Regions from separate parts of the Priestia sp. JV24 genome, predicted to be linked through region 1. Evidence: riboswitches for the same ligand, from Rfam matches in the RefSeq annotation. Region 1 holds a riboswitch; each other region holds the start of a gene.
The links. Region 1 has a riboswitch for cobalamin ahead of nikA (nickel ABC transporter substrate-binding protein). Riboswitches for the same ligand answer to the same signal wherever they lie in the genome.
Positions count from the first base shown of each region.

Region 2: it holds a riboswitch for cobalamin, as region 1 does, so the genes downstream of both, OK414_RS25520 (ribonucleoside-diphosphate reductase subunit alpha) here and nikA (nickel ABC transporter substrate-binding protein) in region 1, are expected to answer to the same signal.
Region 3: it holds a riboswitch for cobalamin, as region 1 does, so the genes downstream of both, OK414_RS01430 (sodium:proton antiporter) here and nikA (nickel ABC transporter substrate-binding protein) in region 1, are expected to answer to the same signal.
Region 4: it holds a riboswitch for cobalamin, as region 1 does, so the genes downstream of both, OK414_RS13750 ((2Fe-2S) ferredoxin domain-containing protein) here and nikA (nickel ABC transporter substrate-binding protein) in region 1, are expected to answer to the same signal.

Region 1 is NZ_JAPCIN010000009.1:32,944-37,326, forward strand. It holds gene OK414_RS02405 (tautomerase family protein) at 1-275, shown strand, start outside; gene ftsZ (cell division protein FtsZ) at 635-1,639, shown strand; cobalamin riboswitch at 1,642-1,832, shown strand; gene nikA (nickel ABC transporter substrate-binding protein) at 1,975-3,516, shown strand; gene OK414_RS02420 (GNAT family N-acetyltransferase) at 3,588-4,115, shown strand.
Region 2 is NZ_JAPCIN010000023.1:825,987-830,369, forward strand. It holds gene OK414_RS25520 (ribonucleoside-diphosphate reductase subunit alpha) at 1-1,379, opposite strand, end outside; cobalamin riboswitch at 1,512-1,698, opposite strand; gene menC (o-succinylbenzoate synthase) at 1,978-3,081, opposite strand; gene OK414_RS25530 (o-succinylbenzoate--CoA ligase) at 3,085-4,383, opposite strand, start outside.
Region 3 is NZ_JAPCIN010000007.1:64,026-68,408, forward strand. It holds gene OK414_RS01420 (undecaprenyl-diphosphatase) at 1-415, shown strand, start outside; gene OK414_RS01425 (organic hydroperoxide resistance protein) at 568-987, shown strand; cobalamin riboswitch at 1,093-1,276, shown strand; gene OK414_RS01430 (sodium:proton antiporter) at 1,409-2,206, shown strand; gene OK414_RS01435 (M20 family metallopeptidase) at 2,436-3,599, shown strand; gene OK414_RS01440 (DoxX family protein) at 3,669-4,091, opposite strand.
Region 4 is NZ_JAPCIN010000016.1:247,282-251,664, reverse strand. It holds gene OK414_RS13765 (cation:dicarboxylate symporter family transporter) at 1-549, shown strand, start outside; gene OK414_RS13760 (M42 family metallopeptidase) at 658-1,695, shown strand; gene OK414_RS13755 (hypothetical protein) at 2,046-2,204, shown strand; cobalamin riboswitch at 2,352-2,531, shown strand; cobalamin riboswitch at 2,649-2,829, shown strand; gene OK414_RS13750 ((2Fe-2S) ferredoxin domain-containing protein) at 2,931-3,311, shown strand; gene cobJ (precorrin-3B C(17)-methyltransferase) at 3,325-4,383, shown strand, end outside.

The DNA.
Region 1 (4,383 bases):
GTTATCAAATTGTACATCAGCATCCTGCTCATGAAATGATTATTGAAGATACAGGTCTTGGCTTTGAGAGAAGCAAGGATTTGGTTATTATAAGTGTAACGAGTAAACAGCGAACAGAAGAGCAAAAACAAGCTCTTTACAAATTAATTGTAAAAGAGCTGGGAGAAAGCTGCGGTATTCAGCCAAACGACATTATGATTTCAATTGTTGAGAACGGTAATGCTGACTGGAGCTTTGGCATGGGAGAAGCTCAATTCTTAACTGGGAAATTATAAAACGGTTTATTATCTAGAGAAGCCCTTATTTCTAAGGGCTTTTTCTCATTTTGTCTATAAAAATATTATTCTCTTAGTCACATCTTACTCAAAATTAAATACAGACATCTGTCAAATGAATGATACAATAAGCTTATATGCCGTTTTGAGTAGAAAAACCAAAAAAGAGTTCGGCGTACTAACTGCAGAACAACAATAATTTTACATAAAGATGTAAAGATTTAAAGGTTAAAAGAGAAATGTATAAAATCTGTAAAACAAAAGAACAGTTACGCCTTAAATATAGTAGTAAAAGGTTCTTCACGTGTTTTTTCGGATAATAAGAGAAAGTAATTTTGATCATTGAGGAGGAACTTAGAATGTTTGGATTTGATGCAGATGTATCGCCATTAGTGCGAATTAAAGTAATTGGAGTCGGCGGTGGAGGAAATAACACCGTTAACCGTATGATTGAACATGGTGTACAAGGGGTAGAATTTATCGCCGTTAATACAGATGCTCAGGCGCTTAACTTATCTAAAGCAGATGTGAAAATGCAGATTGGTGCGGCCTTAACGCGAGGATTAGGTGCAGGAGCTAATCCAGAAGTGGGAAGAGAAGCAGCCGAAGAAAGCAGAGAACAAATTCAAGAAGTACTGCAAGGCGCAGATATGGTATTCGTAACAGCTGGCATGGGCGGAGGAACCGGTACTGGAGCAGCTCCGGTTATTGCCCAAATTGCCCGTGAACTAAATGCTTTAACAATTGGAGTAGTCACTCGCCCGTTCAAGTTTGAAGGAAATAAACGTACGAAGCAAGCAGTAGGTGGTATTACTGCGATGAATGAATCGGTAGATACCCTTATTGTGATTCCAAACGACCGCTTGCTTGAAATTGTCGATAAAAAGACGCCTATGCTTGAAGCATTCCGTGAAGCAGATAATGTTCTTCGCCAAGGTATTCAAGGTATTTCAGATTTAATCGCTGTTCCGGGGCTGATTAACCTTGATTTTGCTGATGTAAAAACAATCATGTCTAATCAAGGATTTGCGCTTATGGGTATCGGACGAGCTTCCGGATCAGACCGGGCAATTGAAGCAGCGAAAAAAGCGATTTCTAGTCCGCTGCTAGACGCATCGATTGATGGAGCAAGAGGCGTGCTGTTGAACATTACAAGCGGCAGCAGCCTGAGTCTTTACGAAGTACAGGAAGCAGCAGATATTGTCACGTCGGCTTCTGATCAGGACTTAAATATGATTTTTGGATCCGTGATTAATGAAGATTTAAAGGACGAAATGATGGTAACCGTTATTGCCACTGGATTTGATGATGAAGATGTTTCACCATCAGCTTCTACTTCTAGAGTTTCAAGAGCACGCTACTAAATTAAATAACCAGCTTTTATGGTGGCAATTGTTTTTCAATTGCCTTAAAAGGGAATCCGGTGCAAATCCGGAGCGGTCCCGCCACTGTAACAAGGAGCCTTATGCCAAAAAGCCACTGTCTATTTAGAGACGGGAAGGCGGTATAAGGCAATGACTTGAAGCCAGGAGACCTGCCATAAATCGCAGCACACAATAACCTACGAGGATAGGGAGGTGTTTTGGCAGAACCAAAAATAGGATAAACAAGGAATACGTTTATCTGAATTTGTTGTGAAGACAAGCACTTCTTTTTAGAAGTGCTTTTTTGTGTATTAAAATAGAAGGTGGAAAAAGCAATGATAAATAATAAAAAACTCGTATCTATGATATTTCTTGTGTTACTTTGCCTCACTGCTTGCGCTCCTAATGAAGAGAGCATAAGTATAAAAGAAAGAAAGAAAACGGATAAAAGTGTGACGTTTTTATTTAATTTTACATCTGCAACGCTTGATCCTCATACGGATGATAATTATACAGCAGTTCGTGCGGGAGTAGGGGAGACGCTTGTTAAAATCAGCAATGATTTAAAAATAAAGCCCTGGCTTGCTGAAAAGTGGAAAACGGAAGATAACGGTCTTACGTGGACATTTACGATAAGAAAGAATATTACGTTTCAAAATGGTAAAGCGCTAGATGCAAGTGCCGTTAAGTCTTCTCTTCAAAGAACGATAGATCAAAGTTATGCGATGAAAAACGCTTTAAATATTAAAGAAATGAAAGCGAACGGTCATGCGCTGACAATTACATTAAAAGAACCAATGCCTAAATTTCCTTCTGAGTTAGTGCATCCAAACACAGCTATTATAGATATTGATGTTTCTAATATAGCTAAGAAGCCTATTGGCACAGGTCCATTTCAAGTTTTGACTTTCGATCAAGGAAATCAAGTGAAGTTAGAAAGATATGAACATTATTGGAATGGGAAAGTAAAATTGAAAAATGCGATCTTTGCATTTAACGAAGATGCTAATGCGCGAGTTGCGGCTCTTCAGTCCGGAACAGCCGATATTATTTATCGCCCGCCTTTAGAAAGTTTGGGCACTTTACAAACAGATCCGTCTTTTAAGGTAAGTGGAGTACCTAGTGTGCGTACACATTTATTACTTTATAATCAAACCAATGACGCATTAAAAGACGAAAATGTAAGAAAAGCTATCGATACCTTACTGAACCGAAAAGAAATTGTCAGCAGCATCATGAACAATCAAGCGGCAGCAGCTCGAGGTCCATTTTTACCCCAATTTCCTTTTGCTGATAATAATGCTAATGAGCAAAGAGGTATGCCATCTGCTAAAAAATATTTAGAGAAAGCAGGCTATCAAATTAAAAATGGCAAAACAATCAAAAATGGAAAGCCATTATCGCTCTCTCTTGTCACATACAGCTCTCTGCCGGAACTTCCTTTGATTGCTCAGCTTATACAGTCTAATGCGAAAGAGTTAGGAATTACTATTAAGATTCATCTCGTTGAGGACAGCGATGAATATGTAATGGCAAAAGACGATTGGGATTTAGCACTGTACAGTCTTATCACTGCACCTAGAGGAGATGCAAGCTATTATTTAAGTACGAACTATTTGCCGGGCGGTGGTTTAAATGCCAGCCGGATTGATAATGATAAGCTAACAAAAATGATTCATCAGTTAAATTTAACCATAGATGACGCAAAGCGAGATCAGTTAGCTAAGCAAGCAACCGCTTTGATTAATGAGGAAATGCTGACATCATCGATTGTACATCCAAACATTGTTGTTGCTTATAATCAAAAAGTGAAAAACTGGACCACAAATCCAAGCGAGTATTATATGCTGACTCAGCATTTAGACGTAACGCTATAGTCAATATTGTGTTGTTCCTATAGGAAAAAGAGAAAGTATACAATGATAGATAAAAGGATGTGACAGTAAACGTGCAAGAAGTACAAATGTATCAAATTAAAGAAGTAACAGAAAAGGATGCTGAAGTGAGTCAGTTTGTCATGAATATGCGGAATGAGCTATTTCCTATGATGGAAAAAAATCAGCTTCCTGTGGATTTGCTTCATTTTAATGAATATTATGTTCAAGCGAAAGGCGCTGCTTTTTTTGCAGCTGTCACGGAAAATCAACAAGTAATTGGAACAATGGGTTTATACGCTTACGATGGAAGGTTTCATGCATTAAAAAAGCGATATGAACATAAAACTGCAGCCGAGATTGTAAAATGCTATGTCGATCCAGCATACCGGCGTCTAGGCATTGGACAGCAGCTGTTAAAAGCAGTGGAACAATTTGCTCAAAGTCATTTTTATGACACGTTGTATCTGCATACTCATCCTTTTTTACCGGGGGCTATTCCATTCTGGACTTCACAAGATTTTATCGAAAGGCTTGCTGAACAGGATGAGCCATGGAATACGCTGCACATGGACAGAAAAATACAACCGGTCGTAATGTAACGATATTATACAGTAATTACCATAGAATCTAGATAAGAGCTCATGCTATAATGAGCGTACTTACATTTATAGCCTGTAGGGCAAGTCCTTACAGAAAAAAACCACGTTTCGAATTGGCTGAAACGTGGTTTTTTTCTATGAAAAACAAATAACAAAATATTTTTAAAAATATCTATGAAATCGCTTTCAAAATAATGAAATATATTATATAATTACTAGTGTTGTGTTGTACTTTGTTAGTGTTAAATCAATATCCTACATGTGTGAG
Region 2 (4,383 bases), on a different contig from region 1:
GTAATTTCCTCTGTTACGACCGTTGTGCTTTGGTTTTGCGTAATTTCTGTACATAAGTTGCTGCAGTAGATCATGCCCTCGTGGCGGTTTTGATTAGCTCGGTTAACCGTATCACGATAAAACATATAAGGCGTTCCGGTTTCAAGCTGGGAAAGCATAATGCGCTTGAAGATTTCAATAGCAGGTACTGTTTCTCTTGAAAGCTGTTCATTATTTACACACTCAGCGTAACGAGTGCGGAACGAACCGCTGCCTTCTTCTTCATCATAAAAATCTTCTAACGAGTAGCCCATCAGCGTACGAACTTCGTGAGGATCGAATAAGTGCCAGTCTTCACGTGCCTCTACTTTTTCCATAAACAAATCTGGCAAACATACACCAGTGAATAAATCATGCGTGCGCTGACGTTCGTCACCATTGTTCAAACGCGCATCTAAGAATGAAAAGATGTCTTTGTGCCATACGTCTAAATATACGGCAATAGCTCCTTGGCGTTGACCTAGCTGATCGACACTTACAGCCGTATTATTTAGCTGTTTCATCCATGGAATTGTTCCTGATGATACGCCTTTAAAACCTTTTATATCACTTCCTCGGCTTCTAATATGACCGAGGTAGACACCAATTCCGCCTCCATTTTTACTAAGCGTGGCCAAATCTGTATTGCTATCATAAATACCGCGTAAGCTGTCATCAATCGTATCAATAAAGCAGCTAGATAGCTGTCCGTAGCTCTTTCCTGCGTTTGAAAGTGTTGGTGTGGCAACCGTCATATATAGACTAGAAAGCGCCCAATACGCTTCTTTTACTAATGCTGTTCGATTTTCTTTCTTTTCTTGAGACATCAGCGTCATAGCAATGATAAGAAAACGTTCTTGCGGTAATTCGTATACGCGCTTATCATGTGATGTCGCTAAATAGCGATCTGCTAATGTCAACAATCCAATGTATGTAAATAAACGATCGCGTTCAGGAATAATGACTGAAGCAATTTCATTAATTTCTTCTTCTGTATATGTTTTTAATAGCTGCTTATTATAAATGCCGATTTTTGTTAGTTCTTGAATAAGCTGATAAAACGAACCGTACTTCTCTTTTTTATCGTAACCTCGGTTGTCCGCTGCTTTTCGATATAGTTCGTTTAAGTAGACGTCTGCCGCTACGTACGTCCAATCGGGTTCTTCCATTGAAATACGCTCTAAGGCTGCCAAAATTAGGACGTTTGCAACCTTTTCGTCCGTCATATTTTCCTTTACTGTAACAGTTTGAATAACCTTTTCCTCATACAAAGAAAAATCAAGCTGCGTAAATTCTTTTTTTAAACGTTCAATATATGCAGTTAATTCATGTAGAATTGTAGGCTTTAATGTATTCACCATAAATATGGCTCCTCTCTTCACTTCAAAATAAAAAATCGCTCACCGTACCTCGGTGAGCGAATAGAACGAAGATAGAAGAAGACACTAAGTCTTTTCTCAATCCTCGCTCTACCCTCTCACCTCCCGAAGAAGATAAAACGACATAAAAAAGGCAGGTCTCCTGACTTATGCTTCTTTTTACTTTAAGGCCTTCCCATGATGTTTACTCACAGTGGATCTCCTTATTTCATCAGCATTCACAGTTGCGGGAACAGCTTTGGATTTTCACCAAATTCCCTTTTAAGTCTTTTTATCAGACACCTTTTTCACTGGAAAACACAAAATATAGTATTTTATTATAGATTTCAAAACAACATATTGTGTTATGTTATAAACACATTATATAGGACAACTTAGAAAACTATCAACCTATTTTCAAAAATAATTTTGTTTTTTACGATAAAACTCTTCGACTTTTTTCATCAAACTATTCCATCATAACATGTTTTGACACGCTTGATGGAACAATGTGCTCTTTTTAAAAAATTTGTCCTATTTTTCTACTAAACATTGACAACCTCAATAAAAAAACCGTTTTTCATCAAAAAACGGTTTTTAATTATTTGTATTCTTTTTCAAATGATTTGATTGTTTTGATAAACTTTTTATCAATATCGTATCCTATCCCCGGTTTTCCCTTCACCTTTATTACTCCGGCTTCTACCTCTACTTCGGGCTTAATAATATCTTTTTCCCAATAGCGAGACGACGCAGAAATATCACCTGGTATCGTGAAAGAAGGGAGTGTGGCAAGGGCGATGTTATGAGCTCGTGAAATCCCTGCTTCTAACATTCCTCCAACCCAAAGTCTTACACCATGCCGGACGCATAAATCATGAATTTGCTTTGCTACGGACATTCCGCCAACTCGCCCGATTTTCACATTGATAATCTTACAGCTTTCTTGTTCGATTGCATGACGTGCATCTTCACAGCTCACAATACTTTCATCTAAGCAAATTGGCGTCTTTATTTGCTTTTGTAACAATCGATGATCAAGGATATCATCAGAACTTAACGGCTGTTCGATCATCATTAAATTCAATTCATCTAGTTTCTTTAATGAATCACTATCGCTTAAAGTATAGGCTGAATTGGCATCAGCCATAAGAGGAATGCTTGGAAATTCATCTCGAATTTGTTTCAGTAGCTCATAGTCAGCACCCGGCTTAATTTTCACTTTAAAGCGCTTATAGCCATCTTTCATGTAAGTCTTTATTTGTTCTTTCATTACGGAAATGTCATTTAAGCCAACTACCACTCCAGCTTCTACAGCAGACCTTACTCCGCCAATTACTTCAGATAACGGCTTGTTTTGCCGCTTTGCATACAAATCCCATACAGCACAGTCCAAAGCTGCTTTAGCCATGTTATTTCGCTTTAGAGGTTTGAATAACTTTTGAACATCCTCTGGTTTTTGAAGCTGCTGATGAAGAAGCGAGGGAATTAAAAAATCGTCTAACATATGAAAACATGTCTGAATCGTTTCTTCCGTATACCAAGGAGATGAAAAAGCAACGACTTCTCCCCACCCTGTAAATCCTTGTTCATCTTCTACTTCAAGCAAAATCAATTCTCGATCCTGTACTGTACCATAGCTTGTTGAAAAAGGAGAAAGAAGCTTCATGTCAATTTTATAAAGATGTACTTTTTTTATAATCATCGATTAGCTCCTTTTCTGTATGAACGATGATAGCTTCCGGCGTATGATTTTATTAGAAGCTGTTCGCGGCAGCTCCTCTACTCGAACGAAATACTTTGGAAGTTTGTACTTTGCTAAAAATTGTTGAATGTGTAAAGATAATTCTTCATCTGAAACGTCTTCGTTTACAACAATACATGCAGCTGGAACTTGTCCCCATTTTTCATCACCTACTCCCGTTACACCGGCCTCTTTAACAGCGGGATGCTTCAACAAAACATTTTCAATTTCAGCTGGATATACATTTTCTCCACCTGAAATAATAAGGTCTGAACGTCTGTCTAACACATATAGAAAGCCTTCTTCATCCACTTTCCCGATATCTCCTGTATAGAACCAGCCTTGTTGAAGGGCTTTTTCAGTAGCTTCTGGTTTATTTAAATATCCTTTTGTAACATTTGGACCTTTAACAATGATTTCTCCTGCTTCGCTGGTCTCATTTCCTTTTTCATCTACAATTTTCATTGCACATGGAAATAATGGTTTACCTGCTGATCCCAGTTTTCGCAAACTATCTTCAGGTGAAAGCGTAACGAACTGTGAAGATGTTTCTGTCATTCCATACGTTTGATAAACAGGAATTTCTTTATTCACACAAGCCTCTAAAATAGTAAGCGGTGCAGGTCCTCCTCCTAAAAGCATGCATCGAAACGTATGCGGATATTTTCGTTCCCCTAACTCATCGAGCATGTTGGACAGCATGGAAGTGACAACCGAAATAATCGTTACCTCTTTGTTTTCAATTGCTTCATTTACTGCTCTTGCTTCAAACCGTTCTTCTAAAATGATTTTCATTCCGTAAAAGACGCTCCGCATTAAAATAGATAAGCCGCTAATATGAAACAAAGGAACCGCTATAAGCCAGCAGTCTTTTTCGTTTAATCCTAAATTAAGCGCTGAGCCAACGGAACTCCACCAGTGATTTCCATACGTCTGCAGCACTCCTTTTGGATGACCTGTTGTTCCGGACGTATACATAATGGTAAATGTCTCCTCGAGATTCCACGTTTTTTGAAAATCCGTTTCTGCTTCTGGAGAACTTTTTAAAGCAGGTAAAGTAAGCTGAGTAATGGAACTTTGGAATTCTCTCATTAAAAATGTTTCATCCGCAATAAGCAACGACACGTTTGCATCTGTTAGCTGATAATTAATTTCTTCGTTTGTCAAACGCGTGTTGACGAGCAGCAACCTTGCACCAATATAAGAAACCGCATGTAAAATCTCAATAAACTCCACTCTATTTTTCATGTATAAAGCAATGGT
Region 3 (4,383 bases), on a different contig from region 1:
ATTTCAAGCTTTGTGTGCTTGTGCAACAGGAGTCATTATCAATAAAGTGATTAGTTTATTTGCTTATCGAGATCGTCCGTTTATCTCTCACCACGTGAATCAGCTCATTGATCACGCCGCGAATTCTTCATTTCCAAGCGATCATGCTACATCTGCATTAGTTATCACTTTTACCATTTGGCTGCATTTCAAACGCTCAGGACGCATGTGGGTTATAATAGGTGCACTTATTGCATTTTCACGCGTATGGGTTGGCGTTCACTATCCATTCGATGTGTTAACAGGAGCTATTTTAGGATGCGTGCTGGCGCTGTTTATTCATTATGTTATTTTTAATACGAAAATCATGAGAGCTATTACCAATCTGTCTATTTTTCGAAAATCAGCTTATGACAGGCAGTCTCAATATTATTAAGAAAAAGTCGCACATATGCGGCTTTTTTTATTGGGAAATTTTTAATGTATTTAATACTTGTTTTTTAAAATTAAATTGTGTACAATTAAATCACAGAAACGATAAATGAAAAACTTTTAATACAATTACTAAAAAAGAGGAGAGATTTATACATGAAAGCTTTATATGAAACAACAGTTGTTAACACAGGTGGAAGAACAGGAGAAGTTCACTCTTTAGATAACATCTTTAACTTAGACGTGGCAACACCGCCAGCGCTTGGTGGAGAAGCAACAACAGCAACAAACCCAGAGCAGCTATTTGCAGCTGGATACAGTGCTTGTTTCAACAGCGCGTTAGAATTTATGTTGAAAAAACATAACGTAGAAATCAAAAGAAGTGAAGTGAAAGCTACTGTTCAGCTGCTTCCTGATAAAGCTGATCAAGGAGTAAAAATTGGAGTAGCGCTTGAAGCTCATATCGAAGGCTTAGATTTAGAAACAGCTAAAAAATATGTAGACCTAGCCCATTCATACTGCCCGTATTCAAAAGCAATCAGCGGTAACGTAGACGTAATGGTAGAAGTAGTTTAATTGCTTTAAAAAGCCCTGCTAAGCATGTAAAGTTTAGCAGGGCTTTTCTATTTGAATTTTCTCTATTCATTTGTAAGCGGTACTAGTATAATGAAGAAGAAAATGAATTATTCGCACAGTTTAGGTGCTCTTACATAGCGTAAGAGGTAACAGGGAATCGAGTGCAAATCTCGAGCGGTCCAGCCACTGTAAGCAGGGAGTTTTCTATCTTATCGTCACTCAAAACGGGGAAGGCGGTAGAAAATGATGATCTCAAGCCAGGAGACCTACCTATTCTGTACACTTGACTCTTCTAGGAAAGAGGCGGTGTATCAAGGTACGCAGTGAGCAATTGCTGTTTATTTTCATATGCCGACACATCCTCAATTTCTATAGAATTGAGGCTTTTTTACGTTTTATTTTAAAAAAAGGAGTGTAGGAAATGGAAGGTTTATCAGTTTTTTTACTTGTCTTTTTATTAGGAATCAGGCACGGATTGGATGCAGATCACTTAGCTTTTATTGATGGCCAGACTCGATATAATTGGCGAATGGGCAGCCGTTTTGCCCCGTGGGTCGGAACGCTGTTTTCACTAGGTCACGGAGGAATGGTGGCCGTCACGGCCGGGATGCTGGGCGTGATGATGAAGAATTTTACGTTTCCATCGTATTTCGATCATTTTGCATCTTGGGTATCCATTATCTCTCTCTTTCTAATCGGGACATTAAACACATATCATTTGCTTCGAACCAAAAATAAAGAGGAAGAGTTTCAGCTGAGCGGGTTAAAAGGGAAGTTTATTCCGAAAATCGCAAAAGGAACAACGAATCCTTTTTTAATTATTCTTGTAGGAGCATTGTTCGCTTTAGCAGCCGAAACGGTCAGTCAAACGGCCGTGTGGTCTCTAGCTGTAGGGAACGCAGGCAAGTATACGCCGCTTTTGTTGGGACTAGTGTTTATGTTTGGTATGATGCTAACAGATACAATCGATTCATTGATTGTACATAAAATGGTGAATGAATCGAGTAAATTTGGACAATCTGCTTCTCGCTTGATGGGCTGGGTTATTGTTGTCCTCGCGTATGGTGTGTCGTTCTATTTAGCATTCACTTTCTTTAACCCATGGGCCGAAGTAAACTTTGAAATGGTTGGCATTATTCTGTTTGTTTTTTTAGTGTCTATGTTTGTTTTTGTGAGTGTGAAGTCAAAAGGGAAAAATATTAAAATAAATGTCAATTAGTCAAACGAAAGCTTTAATCTGTTGAAGATTGAAGCTTTTTTGTATGAATTTGTTGAAGTTTATGGCTATTTTCGGTCGGTTATGAATAAGTTAAAGTATTATCTGTATTTAAAGGATGGAAAATTGTCTGAAAACCATTATAATTAAGGATAATTTAAGATCGTTATGTGAAACGTAGAACATAGTTATACGTACGATAAATAAAAGCATTTAATGCAAGCAGCAGGGGTTGTTTGGAGGAGGAATTGATTTGAGTCAGGTAATGGTAGAACAAAGTGTATTTAGTTATTTAAAAGAACACGAACAAGAGATGCTTGAAGATTTAGTCGGATTTGTGAAAAAAGAATCACCGTCCTACAGCAAAGAGCTAGTAGATCAGTGTGGAATGTATTTAACGCAGCTATTTCAAAAGCGTTTAGGGGTAGGGTACGAAATCATAGAAGAAAAAGAAGTAGGAAACCATTTGAAATTTACGATTGGAGAAGGAGAAAAGCAGCTTTTAATTATCGGTCACTTTGACACGGTATGGGAAAAGGGAAGGCTGAGTCTAAGAACAGAGGGAAACAAGCTGTACGGTCCGGGAATTTTAGACATGAAAGGCGGCATTGTCCAATCTATATGGGCGATTAAAGCGATTCAAGAGCTTGGCTTATCGCTCGATAAAAAAATTGTGTTTTTCTGCAATTCGGATGAAGAGATTGGGTCAATTTCTTCTAAAAAATACATTGAAGAAGAAGCACAAAGAAGTGAAGCAGTGCTAGTAGCGGAACCGGCGGTGGCGGGTTCAGGTGCGTTAAAAACGTCGCGCAAAGGAGCGGGGATTTTCACCGTAAAAGTATGGGGACGAGCAGCACACGCGGGTAATCACCACAAAGAAGGAATCAATGCGATTGAAGAGCTGGCGCGCCAAGTGATTTTTCTGCAGAGCTTAACTGATTATGAAAAAGGTACAACGGTAAACGTTGGGACGTTTACCGGCGGCAGCGGTACAAATGTAGTGCCGGAATATGCAGAAGCGCACGTGGATTTACGTGTTTCTACAGAAGAAGAAGCAAAACGCATGACGGATATTATTTTGAATTTAACACCCATTTTAAAAGGGATTAAGCTCGAAGTAACGGGAGGTATGAATCGTCCTCCGATGGTCAAGTCTAAACAAACGGAAGAGCTATTTGAATGCGCTCAGTCAATCGCGGCGAAACTGGGTATGAAATTGGAAGAAGCAGCTGTGGGCGGGGGAAGTGATGGCAATTTTACAGCGGCCATTGGCGTTCCCACGTTGGATGGATTAGGAGCATGCGGAAAAGGAATACATGCGGAATATGAACATATTCAAATTGATACGTTGTCCGAGCGTTCTTCTTTATTTGCGAATTTGCTGCTGCAAATATAAAAAAAGCCCGCCTCAAACGGCGGGGACTAATCTCAAAGCTTATATTGGGAGAGTATAAGCGTTCTTTTTTTATTTACTGCTTTCTTCTTGAAGAGAAAAGGCAGTTTCTTTCTTTTTGAATACCACTGCATCAAGAGCAAGGAACTGGCTTCCTGCAAGAAATAAGTGAGCAGACATGGCAATTAAGGCAATATCAAACTCAAACCCGCCAACAAATCCGCTTTTAAGCTTGGCTGTAAAAATGGCGCCAAGCATAACTGCCACAAATAAAGCAGATACGACTCTTGTTGCTAGGCCAAGAATAATAAGAATCCCACCTACGAGTTCAATGGTTGCAACAATATATGCCATGAAACCAGGGATTCCTAAGCTATCGAAGAACCCTACTGTATTTTCAATCCCGCCTTGCCATTTTTGAAAGCCGTGTACTAAAAATGTAAAACCTAATACTAAACGAATAATAAGTGAACCAATTTCGACGTTTTTATTCAATTTACTTCCTCCTTTAAGTGTATTTGAAAAACACTACATTATGTAGTGTAAAAGCCCGAAAAAAGAAATGTAGCAATTAAATCAGAAAGTCTTTCTTATTTGGATAATTTTACAACATTATGAACATCACACTACAAATTGTAGTGTGATGTTTGTCCTCAGTCAAGTGAAAATATAAAATTAGACCATTTGGCATACGAAAATTTTCTGAAGAGCACTTGAAAAATCCTTTAATTATGTACAATTTAGTCCCTTATTTTCAATCTTATTCTCCAACATGCTATACTGATGG
Region 4 (4,383 bases), on a different contig from region 1:
ATTGCTAAAATGGCTGGAACAAGCATGTTTACGCTGATAAAAGTGTTAAAAGATGAGCTGCTTCTTGCTTTTACAACGGCAAGTTCAGAAGCCGTTTTACCATCTCTTATCAAAAAGATGGAAGACTTCGGTTGTTCTAAATCGGTTACATCGTTTGTTATTCCAACAGGCTACACGTTTAACTTAGATGGTTCAACCATTTATCAGGCCCTGGCATCGCTATTTATTGCTCAAATGTACGGCATCGACCTTTCCATTATGGATCAAATTCAGCTCCTTCTTGTGCTAATGTTAACTTCAAAAGGAATGGCTGGTGTACCAGGGGCATCGTTTGTAGTTGTACTTGCTACACTTGAATCTATGGGCTTCCCTCTTGAAGGCATGGCATTTATTGCAGGAATTGACCGCATTCTTGATATGATGCGTACCACAGTTAACGTAGTAGGAAATGCTTTAGCTGCAATTGTGATGTCGAAGTCTGAAGGCGAATTTGATAAGCAAAAATCATTAAATTATACAAATGAATTAAAGAAATCAAACATAGCTTAAAACAAACAAGCCGGGCAGCTGCCCGGCTTGTTTTGTTTGGAGCTGCCTGTTATCTTTTTTGAAACATATGGTAAAATAAAAGAAATGAGAGACAAAGGAAGTGTCATAATGACGGAAACTGTTCAGTTAATTAAAAAGCTTGTTTCGATTCCCAGTCCTTCTGGAAATACAGAAAAGGTAATTTCATTTGTCGAAGACTATGTAAAAGAGCTAAATATTCAAACGTATCGCAATCGAAAAGGAGGCTTAGTCGCTACTATTCCCGGTAAAGATACAGATCACCACCGCATGCTGACGGCTCATGTCGATACATTAGGTGCTATGGTAAAAGAAATCAAACCGAGTGGACGTCTGAAAATCGACTTGATTGGAGGGTTTCGTTACAATTCTATTGAAGGAGAATATTGTGAAATTGAAACTTCATCAGGAGAAGTATTTACAGGAACCATCCTTATGCATCAAACATCTGTTCATGTGTATAAAGATGCAGGGAAAGCTGAGCGAAATCAAGAAAATATAGAAATTCGATTGGATGAAAAAGTACATAGCGCAGAAGATGTTCGCAGCCTTGGAATTGAAGTCGGCGACTTTGTTTCGTTTGATCCTCGTGTAGAAATAACAAAAAGCGGTTTTATTAAATCTCGTCATCTCGATGATAAAGCAAGCGTAGCTTTATTGCTTCAGCTCATGAAAACAATTCAAGAAGAACAGATCGAACTGCCATACACTACGCATTTTCTCATTTCAAATAACGAAGAAATTGGATACGGAGGAAATTCGAACATTACACCTCAAACAGTAGAATACTTAGCGGTTGATATGGGTGCTATGGGAGATGGACAATCTACCGATGAATACACCGTGTCTATTTGTGTAAAAGATTCAAGCGGCCCATATCATTACGGTTTGAGAAAGCATTTGGTGGAGCTAGCTAAGCAGCATGATATTCAGTACAAATTAGATATTTATCCGTTTTACGGGTCAGATGCTTCTGCTGCTATTCGTGCTGGACATGATATCGTACACGGCTTAATTGGTCCAGGAATTGATTCTTCTCATGCGTTTGAGAGAACGCATCAAGATTCATTAAACCATACGTATAAGCTTCTTTATCACTATGTGCAGTCGAACATGGTTCTGTTTTAAGAAAGGAATATTTAATTAGTGTATTTTTATGCAAAATAAAGAGAAGTACGGGATTGTGATGTCTGTACTTTCCTTTCCTAAAAAAGAAGCCGGCTGTCCGGCTTCTTTTTTTTAATAAATACTATATATTTTTTACTGGTGAAGCAACAGTTGGTTAAAAAGCACCTTTTTAAAGAGGTGTAATATTGCTTAAACCTTTTGTACATTTTGTTCATTTACAGAAGTTAAAATGTTTTTAAATTTTTAAAAGTTTCTTGTGACAAGTTTTGTAGAATGGGTTTTCAAAAGGAAATGGTTTCGGCATAATGTGGATATAACGATCCCTACAATAATCGGAGGCGAATCTTTTCATGTGGGTACTGACGGTATATGCTGGAAAAGAAATGAAAATGTTTGAATTTGAAACTGAAAAGCAGGCGAGAGAAGCTTTTGCCAAAACAAATGGCTGTAAAGTTCTTTCAGAAGTGGTGTATTATAACGATCCTCATTTAACATTAGTAGCTATATAATGAAAAAACAAGAGCTGACTTTATGCTCTTGTTTTTTTTATAGATGCTTGTATCTTTCGAAAAGAATAGAGTTGAAATAAAAAAAAATGTACGCTATGATATGGTAGTTACTTCTATTATTCTGATAGTTTAAAAGGTTCATATATATCAAACAGCAACAACAAAGATGCCAAGAAGGCTTAATAGGGAAACTGGTGAAAGACCAGTACTGCCCCCGCAACTGTAAGTGTGGACGAACGAGTATAACCACTGTGGAAAAATCACGGGAAGGTTCTCAAGTAGAATGATACACAAGTCAGGAGACCTGTCTTTATTGTGAAGTTTCTATTTCTCCGGGGAGCGGGAAGGGAAACGTTGGCTTAAAGTGGCATTCGTGTACACTCTTATTCTGACGTTTTACCCGCTCGCATATTAGCGAAGCGGGTTTTTCTCATGTCGTAAAACTACATATCGTGCAAAAAAGGTGCGCAATGTTTACATTGTGTTAAATGGGAAGTCTGGTGTGAAGCCAGCGCGGTACCCGCCACTGTGAAGATGAGCTGATTGCATATGCCACTGTATTCGGGAAGGCGCAGTCAAGTGATGAATCGAAGTCAGGAAACCAGCCTTTCTTTAATGCGAAGCTTACCCTACGGGATATAGGTGGAAGTGCAAAAACTTAGTTTGAATTTTTCTGCGCCTCTATCATTGATAGAGGCGCTTTTTTTAGTAAAGGAGCGAATGAGTGTGACGACGTGGAACTTAAACGGAACAAAACATCACGTATTGATTTGTAATGGAAGCAGCTGTATGAGAAAAGGTGGAGAAGAAGCCACCCAAGCTATTCGAAATAAAGTGACGGAACTGGATTTGGATGAAACGGTTCATACAACGCGTACACGCTGTAACGGACGATGTAAAGATGCTCCTGTAGCTATTGTGTATCCTTCAGGAGATTGGTACAAGCAGGTCACTGAAACCGTGGCTCACCGGATTGTCGAAGAACATTTAGCAGGAGGCTGCAGTATAAAGGAATCGATTATTTATGAATATGATCAAAATGGTTTCGTTTCCCCGGAAAACAGTGACTCCATAGAAGGAATTGATAAAGTAAAAAGTAACGCATAAAGGAGGAGCTAGCATGAAAGGTAAACTGTTAGTTATCGGATTTGGGCCGGGAAGCTTTGAACATATTACACAGCGAGCAAGAGAAGCCATTCAAGAAAGTGATATGATCATCGGTTACAAAACCTATGTGGAATTAATTCAAGGACTGTTAACGAATCAGCAAATTATTAGTACGGGAATGACCGAAGAAGTAAGCCGTGCACAAGAAGCTGTAAAGCAAGCTGAAGCAGGAAAAACCGTGGCTGTCATTTCAAGCGGAGATGCAGGAGTATATGGAATGGCAGGCCTTGTGTATGAAGTGTTGATTGAAAAAGGTTGGAAAAAAGAAACGGGCGTAGAGCTGGAAGTAATTCCTGGCATTTCGGCTATTAATTCATGCGCATCCCTCCTTGGAGCGCCCGTGATGCATGATGCTTGTACAATTAGTTTAAGTGACCACCTTACGCCATGGGAACTAATCGAAAAAAGAATCGAAGCAGCTGCACAAGCAGATTTCGTAGTGGCTTTTTACAATCCAAAAAGCGGAAGACGAACAAGACAAATTGTTGAAGCACAGAGGATTCTATTAAAGTACCGTTCTCCTGATACGCCTGTTGGTCTTGTGAAAAGCGCTTATCGTCACCGTGAAGAAGTCGTAATGACCAACTTAAAAGACATGTTAAATCATGAAATTGGCATGCTGACTACCGTTGTTGTCGGGAATTCATCTACGTTTTTTTACGACGATTTAATGATTACACCGCGCGGATATCAGCGGAAATATACCCTTAACCAAACGGAGCAGCCGCTAAGACCGCATCAGCGACTTCGAAAAGAAGCGGAACCGTGGGCTCTCGATCAAGAAGAGACTGTAAAGCAAACAGCTTCAGCTATTGAAGCAGTTCAGACCACACCAGAAGAAACAGCAACTTCACGAGTTCTTGCAGAAGAAGCGCTTCAAGCAATTTTAGGTGAACCTACTTCTGCGGTCGTACATCAGCCAATACAGTCCATTTTCGAAGTGGCGGTTAGTCCAGGACTTGCAAATAAGAAATTCACGCCTGTTCAAATGACAACACTAGCAGAAGTTGTT